Regions from separate parts of the Virgibacillus salarius genome, predicted to be linked through region 1. Evidence: a T-box and tRNA genes for the amino acid it is inferred to sense, from the RefSeq annotation. Region 1 holds a T-box; the other holds one or more tRNA genes.

The links. A T-box is a leader RNA that pairs with one kind of tRNA and senses whether it is charged. The one in region 1 lies ahead of alaS (alanine--tRNA ligase), so its partner is inferred to be a tRNA-Ala.
Region 2: it encodes a tRNA-Ala, which carries the amino acid that the T-box ahead of alaS (alanine--tRNA ligase) is inferred to sense. The anticodon was not compared.

Annotation. Positions count from the first base shown of each region.
Region 1 is NZ_BAAACY010000085.1:20,850-32,327, forward strand. It holds gene ABDZ84_RS11165 (YrrS family protein) at 1-120, opposite strand, end outside; gene greA (transcription elongation factor GreA) at 402-878, opposite strand; gene udk (uridine kinase) at 1,072-1,713, opposite strand; gene ABDZ84_RS11180 (O-methyltransferase) at 1,731-2,369, opposite strand; gene mltG (endolytic transglycosylase MltG) at 2,495-3,613, opposite strand; gene ABDZ84_RS11190 (DUF1292 domain-containing protein) at 3,737-4,024, opposite strand; gene ruvX (Holliday junction resolvase RuvX) at 4,037-4,450, opposite strand; gene ABDZ84_RS11200 (IreB family regulatory phosphoprotein) at 4,447-4,719, opposite strand; gene alaS (alanine--tRNA ligase) at 4,842-7,487, opposite strand; T-box leader at 7,822-8,024, opposite strand; gene ABDZ84_RS11210 (hypothetical protein) at 8,338-9,132, opposite strand; gene ABDZ84_RS11215 (Tad domain-containing protein) at 9,309-9,872, opposite strand; gene ABDZ84_RS11220 (AI-2E family transporter) at 11,098-11,478, opposite strand, start outside.
Region 2 is NZ_BAAACY010000044.1:23,710-35,187, forward strand. It holds gene ABDZ84_RS06640 (glycosyltransferase family 2 protein) at 1-1,097, opposite strand, end outside; gene ABDZ84_RS06645 (LytTR family transcriptional regulator DNA-binding domain-containing protein) at 1,468-2,505, shown strand; gene ABDZ84_RS06650 (ABC transporter ATP-binding protein) at 2,617-3,465, shown strand; gene ABDZ84_RS06655 (ABC transporter permease) at 3,462-4,172, shown strand; gene ABDZ84_RS06660 (spore coat protein) at 4,450-4,845, opposite strand; gene ABDZ84_RS06665 (hypothetical protein) at 5,291-5,506, opposite strand; tRNA gene ABDZ84_RS06670 (tRNA-Ala) at 5,870-5,942, opposite strand; gene ABDZ84_RS06675 (5'-nucleotidase C-terminal domain-containing protein) at 6,178-9,873, shown strand; gene nadA (quinolinate synthase NadA) at 10,306-11,409, opposite strand; gene nadC (carboxylating nicotinate-nucleotide diphosphorylase) at 11,429-11,478, opposite strand, start outside.

The DNA of each region.
Region 1 (11,478 bases):
AAAACCAATTAATACAATAAGTAAAACTGCACCAAGCACAAGCAAAAGTGAGATAGACTTTGTATTTTTTCTGCGCTTTTCAAATTTATCTACTCTTGATACTCTATCAAATTCACTCATGTTTTCAGCCCTCCCATATTTACTCTACTATGATATCATATTTATGTTATAGAATTATATGATAGAGACATTACAAAATATTAGTAGTCATAATTTCCTACCAACAGAACGACCGATTACTGATCCCCAGTCGATCATCCATTAACCTCTTATTGAAGGAATTTAAAATGAAAAAACCCCCCCTTTTCAAGTAAGTGTAACACCAACTATTTTACACTACTACATAAGGGGGGAATATTACACCATGATCTTTTTATACAACAACCATATAGATATAAAAATTAATCTACATTTACAATTTTAACTTGAATCTCTCCACCAGGTGTAGCTACAGTTACTTCAGAACCAATTTCTTGTCCAAGTAAACTTTGAGCCATTGGGGAATCATTTGAAATTTTCCCTTCAAACGGATCAGCTTCAGCGCTCCCTACTATCGTGTATGTTTCTTCTTCACCATCTGGAAGCTCTTGAAACGTTACCGATTTCCCTAGTGATACAATATTCGGATTATCATTATCGTTTTCAATGATTACTGCATTACGAATCATTTTTTCCACTTGTGCAATACGTGATTCGACAAATGCCTGATCATCCTTCGCAGCATCATACTCCGAATTCTCGGAAAGATCTCCAAAATCACGAGCAACTTTTATACGTTCAACAACTTCTTGTCGTCTATCCGTTTTTAAATAATGTAGTTCTTCTTCTAACTTTTCTTTCCCCTCTTGTGTCATATAGTAACTTTTCTCTGTAGCCATTCTAAACACTCCTTTTTATTCCTTCAGCATCTAAAGAGAATTTTCACTTTTGGAGTCTCATAATAACCCCCAGTTAATAAAAAACATTGAGCTGAGCTTATATCAATAACGGAGCCAATGTAAACGCTCCATTATACCAAAATTGTACTAATCATTACTATGGCAGACTTTGTACAAATTTTCAATACTTTTCCTAAATTTGTTTATGTTGATTTTTATAAAGTATCGTTTCTATTTTCGTAGCCATAATGTCGATTGCTACGTGATTTTGTCCGCCTTCTGGGATAATAATATCGGCATATCGCTTGGTTGGTTCAATAAATTGTAAGTGCGATGGCCTTACATTGTTAATATATTGATCGATGACAGAGTCTAGAGATCTTCCGCGTTCATTTATATCCCGCATCAATCTGCGAATAATACGTAAATCTGCATCTGTATCAACATATACTTTTATATCCATTAAGTCAACAAGACGAGGATCCTCTAATATCAGGATGCCTTCTAAAATAATAACATCTTTCGGCTTTACCTTTATTACTTCTTTCGATCGTGTATGAACCTTGTAATCGTACACTGGCTTTTCGATTTCTTTTCCATTTAATAGATCGTATATATGACTAATTAATAAATCATTATCAAATGCTAAAGGATGATCGTAGTTCGTATTTAATCGCTCCTCAAATGGCAAATGACTTTGATCTTTATAATAATAATCCTGTTCAATAACAAGAATGGTTTGATCTGAAAAACGTTGACATATGGAACGAGTAACAGAAGTTTTACCACTACCACTCCCCCCAGCAACGCCAATAACCACTGGTTTATCTTGCATAGATACGGTACCCCCTTCTAGTGTTTCTTTAAACTAATAGCAACACCGTCTCCGATAGGTACAATAGTGGTTGTAAAATCAGGATGATGCATAAGCCATTCGTTGTAATGATGAATTTTTTTGACCATATTTTTAAATCTTGCTGGAGCTAATTCTGGTTGTGCAACATACCCTCTAAACAAGACATTATCCGTAATAATTAGTCCATCCCTTGCAAGTAAAGGAACCGATTGCTCAAAAAACTTTTGATACTGCCCTTTAGCTGCATCGATAAATATTACATCAAAAAATGAATCATTTTGCAACTCATTTAGTTTATCGATGGCATCTCCTAGGATAACATCTATTGTACTAGACTTCCCTTGCTTTTCTATGTTCATAACAGCTTCCTGGTAACGCTGTTCATTTTTTTCAATTGTTATTATTTCACAATCTGGTGCTACTTCTGCCATTCTTAAAGCAGAATATCCAATTGCTGCTCCAATCTCCAATATTCTCTTCGGTTTCTTTAATTGAAGTATGTGCAGCATAAAATCCATACTTAGAGGCTCCATAATAGGTACATGATTTTGCTTTGCTTCCTTTTCTAATTGCTGAACAAATGAAGTTGTAGCAGGTAAAATGTTCAATAAGTAGTGTATTACTTGTTCGTTCATAAAATGACCTCTTTTTCAGAATGAAATCTCGATACCAAGATTACATATTTTATCATAAATTAAATGAAGGGTAAATATATCGGAAGCATCCCCCTTCTCAGCTTATGAGATAGGGGGATGAGACTTTAATCGATATACTTCTGTTTATTTTCATTATGTTCATCTAATGTTTTTGCATAATAAATATTTCCTTCTCCATCATGGAGGAAATATAAGAAATCTGATTGCTCTGGATTAAGCACTGCCTTTAAGGAGCTTTCGGCATAGCTTCCAATTGGCCCAATCGGTAAGCCCTCCGCATAGTAAGTGTTATAAGGAGACTCTACTTCTAAATCCTCATATAATACACGATCCTTATGTTTTCCTAAAGCGTACAATACGGTTGGATCTGTTTGTAGCTTCATTCCTTCCTCTATACGATTATAAAACACACCGGCAATTTTTTTCCGCTGTTTTGCAGTGCTCGCTTCTTTTTCAACAACCGAGGCAAAGGTAACAGCTTCATGAACCGAATAATCAGTTTCACTAATTTCGTTTAAATAATCGGATAACACAGCATCTGTTTTCTTCAACATTTCATTGATAACTGCTTCTACGCTTGGCTTCTCTTCATAGAAATCATATGTTGATGCAAATAAATACCCTTCTAATGGATGACGAATCTCAGTATTTAGAATTTCCTCTGACAATATAGATGGATATCTTTTGATTAACTGACTAATATAATCTTTGTCGTCTACTTTCTTCAAAAAATCTTCTTTCGAAAAACTCATTTTCTTTGCAAAGATTCCTGCCATTTGCTCAATGGTTTTTCCTTCTGGAATGGTAATTGTATGAACTGCTTCAGCCATAATCTTTCCATTTTTCAGTGATTCAATTATTTCATCTAATTCCATATCTGGCGTGAATGTGTATTTTCCAGCTTGAAAATCTGATTCATTATTAAATTTTATGTAAAAACGAAATATAAGGGCATTTTTAATAACCCCCTTTTCTTCTAATAAAGAAGCAATCTCTGAAGATGATGAACCAATTGGAATTGTTACTTTTATCTCTTCCTTGCTATCTGGATCAACTGGTTTTAGGGCTGACTTGACGTACAAAAAACCAGATAAGCCACCAATAATCAAAATTAAAAGTAATGCGATAATAATAATTGACACAATCTTACGCACTGTCTTGGCTTCTTCGCTTCGAGCAATGAGGTTGTCCCTAAAATTACCATTCTTTTTCTCTTTGGACATAGTTATCCCCCTCTCATCCGGTATATTATACTAAAATTCGATGTTATATTCCATTAATTTTATGCAAAAAACAAAAAGCTGATGCCGTATTTCGACATCAGCTTTTCATTTTTTGAGATAACCCTATGCCTCATTTTCTTGATCTGCTAGTGTATGAAGCATTTCTTCAACCATTTCCCATTCTTTATCAGATTCAATTGGAAACAGCGATAAATCGTCATCATCTTTTTCCTTTTCTTCGTAACGGAATGCATAAACTTCGACTTCCTCATCCTCTGATTGCTCTACAGGAATAACTGCGATATAGGATTGACTTGTCTCATCCACATCAAAGGTAAACAGAACTTCAAATAAATGTTCTTCTCCATTTTCATCAGGTATTATAATTCGTTCCTTTTCCTCAAGTGCCATTCTTTCACTCCTTTATTTCTGGTCTAAATAATTTTGTAGAATCATTACAGCTGCCATCTTATCAATGACTTTCTTACGTTTCTTTCTACTCATATCCGCTTCTAGTAGAACTCTTTCAGCAGCCATCGTAGTTAAACGCTCATCCCATAGCACTGTTTCAATTCCGTGGACTTTTTCTAGATGCTCTGCGTAGAGCTTAGATGCTTCTCCACGCTCTCCGATCGTACCATTCATATTCTTCGGAAGTCCAACAATAGCTTTCCCAACTTGATGTTCTACTATAATGGATTTTAATGCTTCATCGGCAGAGGTAATCTCTTCTTCGTTCCATTTGATTGTTTTTATTCCTTGTGCAGTCCAACCAAAGGCATCACTAACAGCAACACCTATTGTTTTGGATCCTACATCTAATCCCATTACTTTCATTTATTTTCCTTTTGCTGTTGTTCTAAATAGAACTTGACAAGCTCTTCAATTACTTCGTCACGTTCGATTTTACGAATTAAGTTACGTGCGTCATTGTACCTTGGAATATAAGCAGGATCACCAGAAAGCAAGTAACCTACAATCTGATTTATCGGATTATACCCTTTTTCCTTTAAAGCTGCATGCACTGTGAAAAGTATTTCCTTAATATCCTGGTCAAAAGGCTCTTCCGAAAAATTAAATTTCATCGTTTTATCAATTGAACTCATCGTGACACCTCGATCTTAGAATCATTTGGTAAAGCCATCTGCTAAACCGAATGTAAGCTTCTTCTATTATCTTAACATGATTATAGAATTAATTATATCTTTTTCACTAGATGATATTCAAATTAGTTGCTATTCATATGCTCTAAAATATATTCTTTAGCTGCATTTAAGGCTTGATCAATTTTGGATGGATCCTTACCTCCTGCTTGGGCCATGTCTGGACGACCTCCTCCGCCACCGCCACAAGCATGCGCAGCCTGTTTAATTAATTTCCCTGCATGGAATCCTTGTTCCATTAAGTCTTTTGAAACTCCTGCTGCTAATTGAACCTTTCCGTTATTCTCTATTGCTAATAGAATAATTCCAGATTCTAGTTTTTGTTTTAAGTCATCCAGCATATTTCGCAACTGATTCATATCATTTACATCGACTTTTTCACTTAATAAAGAGATACCTTCAATGTTTTGTACATTATCTAAAATTGAAGAAGCTTCTACATTTGCAAGTTTTGCACGAAGTGATTCTTTTTCCTTCTGCAACTCTTTAATATCCTGAAATAAGCCCTCTATTCTTTCTGGAAGTGCTTCCTCTTTCGATTTAACTAATTGAGCAGATTGCTGTAATAGACCTACCTTATTTGCTAAATATTGATAGGCTTCTTTACTAGTAACAGCCTCAATTCTTCTTGTTCCAGCTCCGATTCCACTTTCCGAAACGATCTTGAATAGACCAATTTCAGATGTATTCACAACGTGACAGCCACCACAAAGCTCTAAACTATAATCACCAATTCTAACTACTCGAACTACATCGCCATACTTCTCGCCGAATAAGGCCATTGCTCCCATTTTTTTAGCATCCTCAATATTTTCATTGGTAATGACTAGGGACATTGCCTCCCATATCTTTGTATTAACAATTTCTTCAATTTGTTGTAGCTCAGCTTTGGTTACAGCATTAAAATGAGAGAAATCAAATCGGAGGCGTTCATGCGTAACAAGTGATCCAGCTTGATTAACATGACTACCAAGCACATCCTTTAATGCCTGATGTAATAAATGAGTTGCTGTATGGTTTTTGACAATAAAAGAGCGAGCCGACTTTTCAACTATGGCATGAACCGCTTCTCCTATACGTAAAGAACCTTGTTGAATGCTTACACGATGAATATGCTGCCCAATTGGCGATTTTTGTACGTCTTTTACATATGCAGTAGCTTGCTCGGTAGAAATGAAACCTTTGTCAGCAATTTGCCCGCCACTTTCGGCATAGAATGGTGTTTGCTCTAGGAATACATATATGTCGTCACCTGCTTCTGCTACTTCCACCTGTTCATTACCAGCAATCATTGCCACAATGGAAGTATCTACTTCCATTTGGGTATACCCTACAAACGCACTATCGATATTAATCTCACTGAAAACAGCATCTTGTACTTGCATAGAATCAACTTTTTGTCGAGCGTTACGTGCACGCTCACGTTGTTTTTCCATTTCTCGTTGGAAACCTTCTTCATCAATCGTAAAACCTTGTGCTTCCACATATTCCTCTGTTAATTCTTTAGGGAACCCATAGGTATCATATAAGCGAAATACTTCCACTCCTGGGAATAAGGTGCTTCCTTTCTCCTTTTCGCTGTTCAAGATTGCTGTTAATATTTCTAAGCCATCGTGCAGTGTCTCATGAAACCGCTCTTCTTCCACTTTCACCATATTTTTAATAAATTCTTTTTTCTTCACTACTTCATGGTAGAAATCCTTCATAATGTCTGCTACCGTATCTACTAATTCATACATGAACGGCTTTTCAATACCAATTTCTTTGGCAAATCGAACAGCTCTTCTAATTAATCTTCTTAATACATAACCTCTTCCTTCATTCGAAGGAACAGCACCATCTCCTACCGCAAAGCTAACCGTACGAATATGATCAGCAATCACTTTAAAAGCTGTATCTCCTTCTTGACTAGCTCCATACTTTGTAGAGGCTAACTCTTCTGTCTTTTTAATAATTGGCATAAATAGGTCTGTTTCAAAGTTTGTTGGTGCGTCTTGAATGACACATACCATCCGTTCTAAGCCCATACCAGTATCTATATTCTTTTTAGGTAAAGGCGTGTACGTGTCATCTGGATTATGATTAAACTGGGAGAAGACAAGGTTCCATATTTCCAAGTATCTTTCGTTTTCTCCCCCAGGATAAAGTTCAGGATCACTTGGATCGTTTCCATAGTGTTCGCCACGATCATAAAAGATTTCTGTATTCGGTCCACTTGGGCCTTCACCAATATCCCAAAAATTCTCTTCTAAACGAATAATTCTTTCCTTTGGAATACCTATATTCTTTAACCATATATCATAGGCCTCATCATCCTCTGGATGCACTGTAACGGATAAACGTTCTTGATCAAACCCAATCCATTGATCACTCGTTAGAAATTCCCAAGCCCAATCGATAGCTTCTTTTTTAAAGTAGTCACCTATTGAAAAGTTACCGAGCATTTCAAAGAACGTATGATGTCTTGCGGTAAAACCGACATTTTCTATATCATTCGTACGAATTGATTTTTGGGCATTTACGATTCGAGGATTATCAGGGATTACCCGACCATCAAAATATTTTTTTAATGTTGCAACACCACTGTTGATCCATAGTAGCGTCGGATCATCCTTCGGAACTAGAGAAGCACTTGGCTCAACACGATGGCCTTTTTCTTTAAAGAAATCTAAAAACATTTGCCTAACTTCTGCTGATGATAATTGTTTCATCTTAAACTTCCTCCCAATCTAAAAATAGTTGAATAGAACATCAAGTCATTAATCATTGACATCACTTTTTCGTCAGGAAAGACTAACTGAGCGCAGTAAATGGATTATTTATTTCCTGAAAAGAATAAAAGCGCAAGCGCCCGATTAGAAACGTAGCGAACTGAAGCGAGTCAACGGAGATAAAGGAATCACGGTGTACATGCAAGCCGATGATAACTTAGATTAGGGCAATTCGTGAAGTCGCCTCCGCTGGAACAGCTCAACACGCCCATTTTTATCCACAGGTTCAAATTTTACAATTACCTAGACAATAAAAAAATCCCTTCTCTGCATTTGCAGGGACGAGATTTGATCGCGGTACCACCCTAATTATGAACTATTGTTCATCACTTTATCATTATAACGGTATGACACCGACGGGAATTAACCGTACTCCAGCTTAGCTTTCCATGATTCTACCTTAGGATTTCTTTCAGCCAACGGAAATCCTTCTCTTAAAAGCGATTGTCATGTACTCAAAACTTTCAACGTATTCTACATGTATAGTTGTTAGCGTAATTATAAAAAACATCGAGCGGAATGTCAACGCCGATGCATACCTATGAGACAGAATCTTTCTTTGAAATTTCCTTTAATCCCTCTAGGTGATTTTTCGGATAAAGGCAGCGCTATACCTACTATAATTGCAGTAAAAGGAAAACCTCCTGATTCTGAGAGCCATTCAATAATTGATATAGGTGCATAAATGATATAGATAAATAACATTAAATACAGATAGAACCTTCTCCAGCTTTTTTCTGACATAAAAACTTCTTACACCTTCTCTTGATGTAATACACAGATATATTGCTTATTCTATTTCCCTATAGCGAAATTGATGTTGAAAATAATACATCCTATCATCAGTTTGAAAAGAATATTGATTCCATATACTTGATTGTTGATTGGTTTCCTCCGTTTTTACCATTTGTAACTCATTCGCACCGACCTCCATGATCTTCGAGTCAATAACTTTTAATTCTTGTTGATCCTTGTCTAGTGCGCGTATCTTGATTTGTATTTCTTTTGGCTCATCCATATTGTTCTTCACATAAATCACATTGTGAAACTGTTCATTCGAACAATTTCTTTTTGTAAGACAATTACTTTCTGATTTAACTAGTGAAAGTGTAATTTCTTCTGAACCATTAGCATTTTCTGTTGCATTCATTGCTTGCTCTAAAGCCATCACATATGATAGCTTTTGTCCAAAGGGCATAAACCAAATAAACAGGAATCCTAAAAACAGTGCCATCCCACCAATTAATTTCCATATCACTCTCGGATTATGAAATTGCTTAGAAACATTTTTATTCCGTAATGATAATGTTACAAATACATTAATAAGGGCAATGATTCCTAAAAACACAGCTGCTACGATTAGCCAGATCATACTTTCCATCGAGGTTTGCAAGAAAGGAATCGTATAAGTGGAAGATAGATAGACATTTCCAATTATCGATAACAAGATTAATAACAGAAAAAGGAGGATAGGATACTTCCATTTCACCTTTTCCCTTTTATTATTTTTTACGTTTATAAATGACCAAAGCACCCAAATAAACGGGACACTATATAAAATTATAACTAACAATATAAAAATCAATTTGTCACCTCTTTACTTCATTAAAACAGATCCCTACTGGATAATATTTCGTTATAATACGTAACTATACCATTTAGAATGGTTGGTCTAATGATACCTCCGTGCTCCAATCCCACACAACGTTAATAAAATCAATTTTTGGACCAGCTGATTCTTGGTACACATTCTCTTTTAAATTATCCATCATAGGACACTGCCTCTATTTCATTTGCTGCCCTTACAAATAGACGGTCTTCACTGATCTTTAATTTCGCATTTTCTAATACGCCACCGTTATCAATAATAATCTCTTTAACCTTTGCAACCACTTGACTTTCAATATCTACATCTTGGAGTAACTCTATCAGTTTTGGTCTTATCATTTCATGTTGTAAAGCTTCATTCACTACTTGGTCCAACGCTTCTAGATGTATTTCATTTGCTGACCAATCACGATAATAATTTCTACTTGCTAATTGCTCAGTTCGTTCTTGAAGATTTTCATCAAAATCTTCAAAGAAGCTAAGCAGCTCTCCTTCTAACGTCTCATACTCATACGTTTCAATGATTTTCTGTACTTCCTCATAGATTATACTAGATCCTGCCATGCTTGCTTGTTGAACCGTCGTACTAGATTTTTCTTTCGTGGCTAAAACGCCTCCCATATTTACTACTAGCAAAAACAGGATCATAATAATACTTAACATACCTAAAACGAATAAAGCTATGTTCCCTTCTTCTTGTTGGATAAACTGCTTCATTCTATCACCCTACCATGTGCACTTGCTGTATATGGAATGGAAGGTACATGATATCCGAATATTTCCTTAGGTAAAAATACCATCCGGATATTGACTTTAACCTTTGCAGTAAATTCTTTATTTCCAGAACTACTTATCGAATTTTTTTGTAAGTAACTCCCTGTCGTAGCTAATATATCATTCGCGGCATCTCTGGCACTCCCAGCGTTTTTGGTAATAGAATATACTTTTACATATTCGTTTGCAGCCGATTGTGTAATAAGAACCCCATTAATTCGGTTGAAAGCTTTAAGTGATGCTAATTAAAAAGAAGTTACAAATAGCTTCGATATCCACAAAGTTACAAATGAAAGGGATAGAAAAATCACTCGATTGTTTAACAACTTATCCAAAGTCGCTATTGATTTAAAAAATGAAGAAATCATAAATAGTAATCAATTAGACTCATTTAACAAGAAACGAAAGGAAATAGATGAAGAGTTAAAGAATATTAGTGTAAAACAAGTTGAAGAATTGAAAAAATCTATTAACGAATAATACAATAAACAAACGCAGGATTAACTGAGATAAAGTTGTTATTTGTATTAACTTTTGATAACCCAGACTTGCCAGATTCGAAATTTCATTTTAAAGACCAGATACTACTGCTAATACTAGTGCGATAAGAAATAAAATAATTGCTTTACGCTTTGACTCCAGCATTCTTAGACCTATTCTTTATCTGGGACTTTATTCCATCTTTTCATACTTTGTTTGATCATGTCAATTTTGTGTCTATATACAAAACGGTTCTAAAGTTAGCATTTTTGTTACTTATTTCATGAAATCATTAAACATCTTGAATTCTAAATATTTTTCTCGTACTTTTAACCTATTAAATGAAGCAAATAAGTTATCTCATTTTTATACTAGGTATTTATAATCGTTTTTTCCATTTAGCAGTACGAGTTGCATTTCGATAATGTTTTCGATATAATTTCTCTTTTTTACCCACAACAAAACGTACCATTTCTAGCTTGCTAAACTAAAAATGATACGTTTTTTAGGAATCCCTGCTTATAAAGTGAAAATTCAATAAGTAGGGATTTGGTTTTTCTCCCACTGATTGTTAGTCAAACCAATCGGACATTTACTGGCAGTCGATCCCCACTTACCCATATTGGTTTCACTTTGTTTCTTGAAGTGGGGGACTTCAGTTATATGCAGGTTAAAATACTACTCCAAATTACCCCTCTTGCTCCTTGCTACGAAATTGTCTCCAGTGAATGACATGCTTAATAATTACTTTTGCAATCGTCATCGTTGGTACAGCTATAATCATGCCAACAATTCCAAAAAGCTGTCCACCCAGTAATAAAGCAAAGATGATTGCTATTGGGTGTATATTAATACTTTTTCCAACAATGTATGGGGACAATAGGTTACTCTCAATTAATTGAATAATAAATACAGCTACTATTACAAATATAACTAATTTCCCTGAGACTGTAAGGGCAATCGCTACAGCAGGTGCTGCTCCAATAATTGGGCCAAAATATGGGATTAGATTTGTAATCCCCATAAGAATAGCAAGTAGCAAAGCAAAATCCATTCCAAGTAGCTTAAA
Region 2 (11,478 bases), on a different contig from region 1:
AAGCCACCTACTTTTTTTAAAATCGATGTTCGATATATCCTCGGTCCGAGAGGGAAGGAATAAGACATCAACTCAGCTTCTCCGTCAACGCTTTTCCCCTTACTTATTCCTTTAAAAAGTATGTCTTCATTTACTTGTTTCCATCTCCTAAAATTACCGTAGAGCACGGATGTTTCCTTCGAGAGCTTTAATAAGTACTTTTTTACAATGGATACTGCATTAGGATCTAGCCAATCATCGGCATCAAGCTCTACTATAAATTCAGATGTAACATAAGGTAGTAGTTTATTTAAGGCTTTAGCCTTGCCTCCATTATTTTTGGTAAATAATCTTACCTGTTCTCTATTATCCCATTGTAATAGTTTATTTAAGGAGTTATCTGTAGAGCCATCATCGATGATTAGTATTTGATCAAATGGTTCTATTTGTAAAGTGCATGAAGCAACGGCGGTTTCTACATATTTTTCCATATTATAATTTGAGATTAATACAGTAAGAGAAGGAGAACTTCGTTTATTTTTTTCTAATTGGTATTTTTCTATCATTAATTGTTTTTCCTTATTTGTAGAGGTGACTGTTTGCCATGCTTGCTTAATCAAACCTTCTTTGTTAACTTGACATGATTTATCTATATTCGCAATCCAAGCAGGCAAAAAGGCTTCTTTAAATGGAGTTTTAACGTTGGAGAACCCACCTATTTTTTTAATATACGCAGTCGATACGAAAAGTGGCAGATAAATAATACTATGATGGTCATGGCAGCACGTTGCTAACACTGTCTTTGGTTGTTTAAGCTGAAGCTTTTCTGAGGAGATATGTGGAGATAGACAATGTGTGTGACTTAGAAATAAAGCATAGGGGGTAATCATCTGATCTATCACATTATTTAGTTCTTTTTCTAAGTCATTCTTAATAGGAACAAAATCAAAATGGATAGACCAATCACTAAACTGACTACTATCTAAAACTACATTTTCTTCTTGAAATACAATAACAGAATTTATTCTCTTATGAAGAGCACGTAAAGAAGCTATCATTTTATAGAATACTTTTTGATTGAAAGGAAAGATGATAATGGCTGATATATCTTTCAACATTATAGACCGCCACCTTTGCATAGTATTAAAAAATCGAATAGTGTAGGTGCCATATACAGAAAATCTATATAGTATATGCTTTTTAAGTCGCTTAAGTGCATGGCTTAATTTAGGATAGAAGTAACAAAATTACTTTTAGCAAAGAGGTAAAACTAAATAAAGACGTTGGCGGATTTAATAGTCATTATTATTTCTGTAAGTCCTAGTAATCAATTAACTTTTAAAGTTATTAAGTTTTAGCGAGTGGCTGATTAATGATCTATTGTTATTTGTCATGGGGAAAAGAATATAGAGTATAATGCCATAATCTAGTAAACTAATACTACTACTAAAAGGATAAACGAAAATACAGAACGTAAGGAGAAATCGAATGGCAGGCCTATTAGTAATACATAGTCTAGAAAAGCGAACAAAAGATTCTATCATATTTCCGATATTTAATCTTACTATAGAGAAAGGAGATATTACTGCTGTTTATTCCACATTAAATATAAGAAAAGTGCTGTTAGAAATAATTTCTGGTAAAACGCTGGCATCGAAGGGGGAAATTCGTATCAATGGCGTTACAATAATGGAAAATAGAAATCTATTTTTATCAGGAGTGGTCCTAGCCTTCTATGAGGACGGGATATATGACAGATTAAAAGTAAGAGACTATTTCTCATTCTATCGAGCAATTTACGATAGTAATCAAACGATTGATCAACTTTTGCGTATCACGCAGCTGCAAGATAAACAAAACCAAAAAATAAAAACGCTAACGTATTCTGAAAAACAGCGCGTCCGTTTTGGAAAACAATTGCTTCAGCATGCTGAGTTATATATTTTTGAAGAACCAGATTTAAACGTCGATGTTGAAACAAGACAAGTATTTATTGCTATTACGAGAAGATTGCAGCATGAAGGGAAGGGTGTTCTTATACTAACTGGTAATTTGGAAAGTGCGCTAACTATTGCTGATCAAGTTCTTCGTATAGATGAATCAGGTTTACAACAAATTCCTACAGAGAAAGGAGAAAGTGATTCGATATTAGACGATCCAATGCTTGAAGCAGAAGTACAGCCTTTTCAGTTAAATAAAATACCAACGAAAGTAAATGACAAAATCGTGCTATTTGATCCTCCTGAGATTGATTATATTGAAAGTAATGATGGACAATCTCACATATACAGTAATGGTAATCTCTTCACTAGTGCATCTACATTAAATGAATTGGAAAGCCGCTTGGAGCATTTTGGATTCTTTCGCTGCCATCGCTCTTATATAGTTAATTTGCAAAAGGTACGTGAAGTCATAACATGGACACGTAATAGTTATAGTTTAATTCTAAATAATAAAGAAAAGACCTCCATTCCATTGTCCAAATCAAAAATGGCACAATTGAAGGATATGTTAGGAATGAAATAGACTCCATTCATCCATTCAATGGCTCCATTCACGGTAAAAATACTGCTAAATTGCAGATTTTTTCCTATGCTGAGGTTACACGAAACAGTTATCAGCATAGGAGGAAAATGAATGGAACATATTATACAGGTAAAATCACTTGCTAAGATTTATGGCAATCAAGCTGCATTAGAAGATGTAAATTTTACGGTGGAAAAAGGAAAAACGTTTGGATTTTTGGGGCCAAGTGGAGCTGGGAAAACGACCACTATTAAAATTTTAACTGGCCAATTATTACAAACATCTGGAGAGGCCACGGTTTTTGGAAAACCAGCATCATCTTTAAATAAACCACAGTACCGACGTGAATTTGGAGTAATTACAGATAATAGTGGGCTATATAGTCGATTATCTATTGAGGATAATTTAAATCTATATTGTCAGCTGTATCAAGTTTCAACGAAACGGATTGGAGAGGTATTGGAAATGGTAAGTCTCTCTGAAGAACGAAAAAAGCAGGTAGCTAAGTTGTCAAAGGGGATGTTTCAACGCGTCATTTTGGCAAGGGCATTACTGCACAAGCCAGCGCTTTTATTTCTTGACGAACCGACGTCTGCTCTAGACCCTGCCAATTCAGCACTTATTCATCAAGGATTACGTGAACTGAACAAGGAGGGGACAACGATTTTTTTAACAACGCATGATATGAATGAAGCTGAAAACATTTGTGACCGTGTAGCATTTCTTCATCAAGGAAGAATTCAGTTGCTAGATCAACCGAAAAAGCTTCGTAGGCAATTTGCGGAAGCTTCCGTATGCATTGAACTAAAAGATGGTAGAGAAATTAATGTACCAGCTGGTCCAGAAGGAGCAAAGGACATATACGATTATTTTGCATCAGATCAAGTAGTCTCTATTCATTCCAATGAACCAACACTTGGAGATATATTTGTAGAACTAACAGGGAGGAAACTGGTATGACTTTTTCAATGAAAAGAATGTACGCTATCTTTCTAAAGGATTTAAAGGATTTATCGAAGAATATGTTTATTACTTCCTCAATGCTAATGCCACTATTAATTGCTGTGCTATATTCGAGAATGGATGAGCTTTCTATAGATATGATTTATCTAGTTATTAATCTTTCGTTCTCTACAATCGGAGTATTTGTGCAAAGTGCCATTATTGCTGAAGAAAAAGAAAAAAATACCTTGCGTGGTTTAATGCTTTCTCCCGCAACTATTCTAGAGATATTTGGTGGTAAGAGCTTAGTTACTTTTTTATTGACACTTCTAACCATCATACTATCAGCAAGATTAATAGATTATGAGCCATCAAGTATAAGTCTCATTGCTATTGCACTGATAATCTCATCTGTTTTTTATATTGGTCTTGGTACACTAATGGGATTATTAACGAAATCAGTTGTAGAAGCATCTGTCATTACGTTACCAATTATCTTTTTATTCGGTTTTAGTACGTTGTTACAAACATTAATCAATACTTATCCAATTCTGTCCTTTATTGAATACTTACCAAATGTTCAACTGGCAGAATTGGCAAAAGAAGTGCAGCTTGGGGCAGGTATCGAAGATATTTGGGGTTATTTAGCTATCATTTTGGTATGGGGAATAGGAATTTGGCTGTTAACGACCTGGTTTTATAAAAAGAAGGAGACTGCTGGATAGCAAGACTGATAAACATTATTTTGAATGCTTGGTATTAGAGTTATTTGTGTAAATTGAAGTGCAAGCTTTATTGATTTAGGTGAAGAAGGATGTAATTTCGTTGAAAGCGAATTTCTCCGGTATGATTCTAGGTTTCTTATGTACGATAAGTTACAGGAATCGAAGTGAAAAAATTATAAATTGCCATTTTACCGTGACAAAAAAAGCTACCCCAAATGCTTCGTAGACATTTGGGATAGCCTTTGTTTCTGTAGGAGTGATATATTTTTTATTAGAACTATAAAATATCTAATCTAATTACTAATGCAATCAATACTTGTAATAGAACTTGGATGTTAATAGCAATATCAGTATCCGTTGTGGATACTTCTACTCCGCGTGAGTTTTCAATATAAACTTGCTGTTTGTTAATTTGGCTAGATTTTAATTTTGCGAACAGATCTTGAGTTATTTCGTCTGCTTTATGACCATCTGCAATCGAAATGCTAATTACGATAGCAATTGCTACCTGAAGCGCAACTTGGAGATTAAGTGCAGCTTGGATATCTGATGAGGATACCTCTACATCACAGGAATCCTTAATAATAATGGATTCGAGAGACTTTTGCACATTATTTAATTCTCCACTTGCCTCCTGATCCACCGTGGAATCTTTATCAAATGGGTGACACATGGAAGTGTCTAGTGCTCTCCATTTTTTGTCATCGCCACAGCTCTTGTCACATGAATCAAAACGATCATCGAATCTGTCACGATCGCAATGATGGTGTTTATCGCGTCTATCGCAGCTATCACAGATATCCTTAAATCGATGGCAATCGCATTTTCTCCTATGGTCTCTTACATCATCAAATGCTCTTGATCTAGGCATACTATTATTTCCTCCTTCTTCTCGTTTAGAATATTTTATGATTAAGAGTGGAAATAGGAAGGGTGATTGTACTAAGATATACTACCTATTTATTGCTATAGATAGATATTTTTCTCAGAAAGAGGTGAAGCCCGGTACATATCCATTGATTTACCAGGCTTCATTATGCATGCTATACCATATATAGGAAGGAAGTTAATTTTATAAATAGTTTATTTGTCTAGTATCCAATATAGTTTAATAACTATTATTCCTTGTTTTCATTGGTATCTTTATTTTCTTGCGTAAATTCTTCCACATTTTTTCTTAATTGATTAACCATATTTCTGACCATTTCTTTATCCTTTTCATCTAATTCTTTTGTCTTTAACGATGCCCCATGTTTTTTTAGTGTAGCATCTAAAAGGAAATCTACAATTTGACCTGGGGCATTATTACTGTTTTTTTCACTGTTTTTACTCAATCCAATCACCTCCATACGATTTTTATATAGTATATTCTTAGAAAGGGTAATCGTGTTAAGGATAGTAGTCTATTTAATATATATAGCTAAGGGTTCTGGATGTAATTATCTATTTGTAAAGTGAATATCCCAAAAACTGTGCTTGTATAAGGAAAGCTAAGTCAGGTGGGCGTTTGTATGGATAATGAAAGATTATGGAATGCAAACAATAAGCAGGTACAGTTCTCTAATAGAGGAGCATGTCAGATGTATTATGTTTGTTAAATCACATAAGTAGCATAGTATCTAAATAAAGAAAAATACAAACTTATCCACCAATTGGCTAAGTTTGTATTTTTTATATGTGGATCATGATTAAATTAATGGAGCATAGCGGGCTCGAACCGCTGACCTCTTCGCTGCCAGCGAAGCGCTCTCCCAGCTGAGCTAATGCCCCGTACATAAATTGATTATAGATAAGTATGGTTGTTTTTGCAAGTCCATCAACATCAGTTAATCTGTGTTCATGGTACTTATTTACTATTTTAGAGAATTAATAGTAATATAGTTTTGAATTTACCAAAAATTTACTAATTTATTATAGATTATCAATGTTTGTTATGCGATAGTAAAAGTGTGTCATGTCAACGTAATACATGACAATAAATTATTTATCCTTAAGGAGGGAGAAGATGCGAAAATTACGGGTGAAACAGTCTTTTTATTTGGTTCTTATTTTTACGTTGATTTTAATGAATTTTTCACCAGTATTAAGTACATCTGTGGCCGCGACAGACGACGGAGAAACAACGGAAGAGTTGTTTATATCAGAGTATATCGAAGGTAGCTCCTATAATAAGGCCATTGAAATTTATAATGGTACAGGGGAAGAAGTGGATTTGTCAGGCTATCAATTGGCGCTTTATAGTAATGGTGCTAATGAGCCTAGTCAAACAATGACATTGGATGGTACGTTGGCATATGACGATGCATATGTAATTGCTCATCCAAATGCAGATGAGGCAGTATTAGAGGTGGCAGATCAAACAAATGGTAATGTAATTAATTTCAATGGGAACGATTCCATTGCTTTGCAACAAAATGCTAGTAATTTGGATGTTATTGGTATAATTGGGGATGATCGTAATTTTGCGAAGGATGTAACACTAGTAAGGAATTCATCCGTTATTGCTCCTGTTTCCAACTATGACGAGGGACAGTGGACCAATTATGACAAGGATACATTTGCATATCTCGGTGATCATACCGTAGATGGCGTTGATCCGGGTGAACCAGGTGAACCTGATCCAGAGAATCCTGATTTAATTACCATTGATGAAGCTAGGCAGCTTAATGATAGAACAGCTGTAACTGTAGAAGGAATTGTTACAGTAAATAATGATGCTATTAGTAATGGTACTCAATTTACAACATACATTCAGGATGATACTGGCGGCATTAATCTATTCTCTTTTGAACAAGGTGAATTACCAGATGTAAATAAGGGGGATCTAATCAAGGTTGTTGGCCAGTTAGATTCTTACAATGGGCTAAAAGAGATCGTTCCTTCCAGTGTAGAAGTATTGGGAACAGATCAGCAACTACCTGAGATTCAAGAAGTAAGCTTAGAAGCATTACAAAATGAAACTACTGCAGAATCGCTTGAAGGTGAGCTTGTACGTGTGAATGGCTTTCTTTCAAGTATTCCAGAGAGTCCGGCTGGTGGAGGATATAATATCTCCTTTATTGATGGAGATTTTAATGGAACAACTTTACGCGTCATGGAAAATGCATTAGATGTCACTCAAATAGCTGAAGAGAAGTGGTATGACGTGACAGGAATCGTCAGTCAATATAACAGCTATCAATTGATTCCAACGGAGCAAAGTGATTTTCAACTAGCTGCAGAACAACCTGATCCACCATCTGCTGCAGGCGAGTATGAAACGACAGTTGAGCGTGTAACAGATGGGGATACTATTCGTATTGCTAATCCAGTATTAGGTGAAACAAGAGTTAGATTTGTTAATATGGATACACCGGAAACCTATGTAGCCCATAATGATGACCCAGCTAGAGATGAGATAAATGAAAATCAAAAATTTCATGGGGATGCTGCGACTGCTTATATGAATGATTTAATCCAGCCAGGTGATGAGGTAATCATTCGGCTTGGCGACACACCAACAGACGATTATGGGAGATTATTAGCAGAGGTTATTCGCAAAGAAGATGGAATGAATATTAATTTAGAAATGGTTGAACAGGGTTTCGCTTCAACGTATTTTATTGCACCATTTAATGAAGAGGTTTATCCAGAATATCAGGCTGCTGTAAAGGATGCAAAGGATAACGGGCTTGGTATTTGGAATCCAGAAAAACCTTTATTGGAATTGCCGTTTGTTTTTCGAGCAAATGATGATCAGAAAGGCTTCCAACGATATGTAGGTAATTCGGATACAAAGGAGTATGTTGTACCAGATAATTGGGCAGATGTACCAGTTGAAAAACGTGTATTTTTTGCAAGTCCTGAAGAGGCAGAATCCTATGGATATACTCCTGCTGGGGACCGAGTAGATGAAAATTTACAAGTACAGTTACTTGGATTTAATGATTTACATGGGAAGATCGATCAGGAATATGAATTAGATCCTGATGGCGATGGCGTATCAAAGATGTATGGAAGGATCGACTATGTTACTTCCGCTATTAAAGAAAGAGAGCAGGATCACCCTAATTCTTTCGTCGTACATGCAGGTGATATGATAGGCGGTAGTTCACCTGTATCAGGTTTATTACAGGATGAACCAACCGTTGAAGTTATGGAGACGATCGGGTTTGACGTTGGCTCTGTTGGAAATCACGAGTTCGATGAAGGAACAGAGGAACTGCTGAGAATGGTAAATGGCGGAGAGCATCCTGAAGGAAAAGGTACTCCTGAATATGACGGTATGGATTTTCCACTGCTTTGTGCAAATTGTGTGTATAAAGGAAGTGGTGATCCTATGTTATCTCCATACTACATTGAAAAAGTAGATGGTGTAGATATTGGCTTTATCGGTGTTACGACAGAGGAGACAGCTAATATTGTCATGCCTGAAGGAATCCAAGATATTGAATTTACTGATCCGATGATTGCTGTAAATGATGCGGTTGCGGAGTTGCAACGACAAGGAGTCGAATCAATTGTTATCCTCGCACATATTCCAGCAGAGCAAGATGGTGACGGTGCGACAGGAGAGGCTGCTGATTTAGCCAGAAATGTGGATGATGCTGTGGACGTAATTCTTGCAGCTCATAACCATCAAGTTGTTGATGGTATGGTAGATAATAAGTTAATTGTCCAAGCTTCAGAATATGGAAAGGCGTTTGCTGATATTGATTTAGAAATCGATCGTAAAACTGGCGATATTATTCAAAAAGAGGCGGAGATAGTATTTGTTGATCAAAGTAAATATACGCCAGATGAAGATGTTACCGCGATATTGGAGAAGTATCAAAATCAAATTGGGCCAATTTTGAATGACGTAATCGGATATAATGCCACTGATTTAACTGGTGATTACATTGTTGATGGAGATCATGGATTAGGGAATTTACTCGCTGATGCTATGAATTGGGCCATGGATAGTGACTTTGCAATGATGAATGGCGGAGGAATCCGTGATGATCTTCTTGCTGGTGAAGTGACATGGGGAGATTTATATAATATTCAGCCATTTGGGAATACGTTGATGACTGTTGAAGTAACCGGAGATGATATTTACACGATATTGAATGAACAGATTTCTTCGCAGTATGGACCAGATTATAGTGTGAGTGGCTTGCATTATACATGGAATTCAACATTAAATGAAGTAGTGAAAGTAACCTTACCAGATGGTACCCAAATTGACAGAGATGAAGTATATACACTAACAGTAAATAATTTCATGGGGACTTCTGAGGGGCCAATTAAAGATTTAGGACAAAATCCTGTTACTGGTCCGGCAGATATTGATGCAACCGTTGATTTTGTAAAAAGCTTAAACAGTAATCCAGATCATCCGTTTACGTATACCTCTGAGGGGAGAATTTCGGAAACAGATAAAGAACCGGGCGATCCTGGAGAGCAACCAGAGATAGAAATTGAACCGAAGCGAGATTTTGGCGTTGCTACGGTCTATACGAGAGAGATAAGAGAGCTAGACGATGGCGTCCGTTTAACAATAAATATTGAAAATGGTTGGAAATATCGAGTCTTATTCTTAACCAAAAGACAGGTTGACTTACTTCGGGAGAAAGAAGTAACCTTAGTGGTTACGAATGGTTCAGGTTCAGCAACCTTTGATATGGCTTCATACCACAAACTATTTTTATTTGTTTGTGTGAAAAACAATGAAATGTAAATCTTTGTATAGATAAAGCAACTAGTATACTCGGAAGTCGCTAAAATGAGTGTTTTTGCTCATTAAGAGGTTGAACCGATAAAGTATGTTTTCTAGTTATGCTAGAAGAAGGTCGAAGTAAAAGAAAGTAGAGATAAGAGAACTCTGAACTATAATCGGGTGAAGCTATAAGTGGATCGTAGTTCAGAGTTTTGTCTTTTGATTCCTACAAAAAGGAACGCATATCGCCGTACAGTTATTCTAGCAGAAAAATCATGTGTGATACCTACGTAGTCAGAAAGTCCTAAGATCAACACTGCTAAGCGATTTTTGGTTAACAGTTTTAGCTAGGTTCGCGGAAAGCAACCCATATTTCAGATTGATTTAAAAGCATACAATATTATTCGCCTGTAGACCATATGCGTTGCTAGGTTCACGCTTTCTTATTTAACATTATGCACGATCCAGCATTCGTTGAAGCGCAAATGTTGCATATGTTGACACATCTTGCGGAACAATTATTTTATTTATTGGCTGTCCCTCGATAATAGCTTCTAGCGACCAAAGTAGATGTGGTAAATCTATTCTGTTCATGGTTAAGCAGGGACACATGTGAGGATTTAAAGAAATAATACGCTTATCAGGATGTTGATGAATAATCCGTTGTACAAGATTCATTTCTGTACCAATTGCCCATGAAGTACCAGACTTGGCCCGTTCTATGATTTCAATAATCGATTTCGTGCTACCATTAAAATCGGAGGCGTCTACGACCTCTTTTCGACATTCAGGATGAACAATAATATTCATATCTGGATAGGAATTCCTTACTTGTTCAATGTTTGTTAACGTAAAATTTTCGTGTACAGAGCAATGGCCCTTCCACAAAATAACTTTAATATCATCTACATTTTCCGTAAATTGCAATTCGTCTTTAATAGGATCCCAAACTGCCATTTCATGAGGTTCGATGCCAATATCAGCTGCTGTATTTCTTCCTAAATGTTGGTCTGGAAGAAAAAGTATTCTTTCCTTTTGGGAAAATGCCCACTGTACCATTTTATGCGCATTAGAAGAAGTAACGGTAGCACCATCATTTTTGCCGACGAATGCTTTAATAGCAGCTGTTGAATTAACATATGTTAATGGCAAAATAGATTCCCCAAATAAATCAGTTAGCTTTGACCATGCTCTTTCTGTTTGGTAAATATCAGCCATATCAGCCATCGAACAACCTGCTCGCATGTCTGGCAAGTAAACAGTTTGATTAGCAGTTGTAAGAATATCAGCGGTTTCCGCCATAAAATGTACACCACAAAATACAATATAGTTTGCATTGGAATTTTTAGCGGATACCTGTGCTAACTGAAGTGAATCGCCAACAGCATCCGCAAATTGAATGACCTCATCCTTTTGATAATGATGACCAGGGATAAATAGCGAATCCCCGAGGTCTTTTTTAATATGTTGTACGCTTTCCTCCATTTCTGCTTTAGATAAATGAAGGTACTTCTCTGGAATAGTATGAGAACCTATTAACGTTTGGAGTAATTCCATTTAAAATTCCCCTTCCGATTTATACGTTTCTAATTTTTACAGTTGCACTTATATCTAACGCTTTGACAG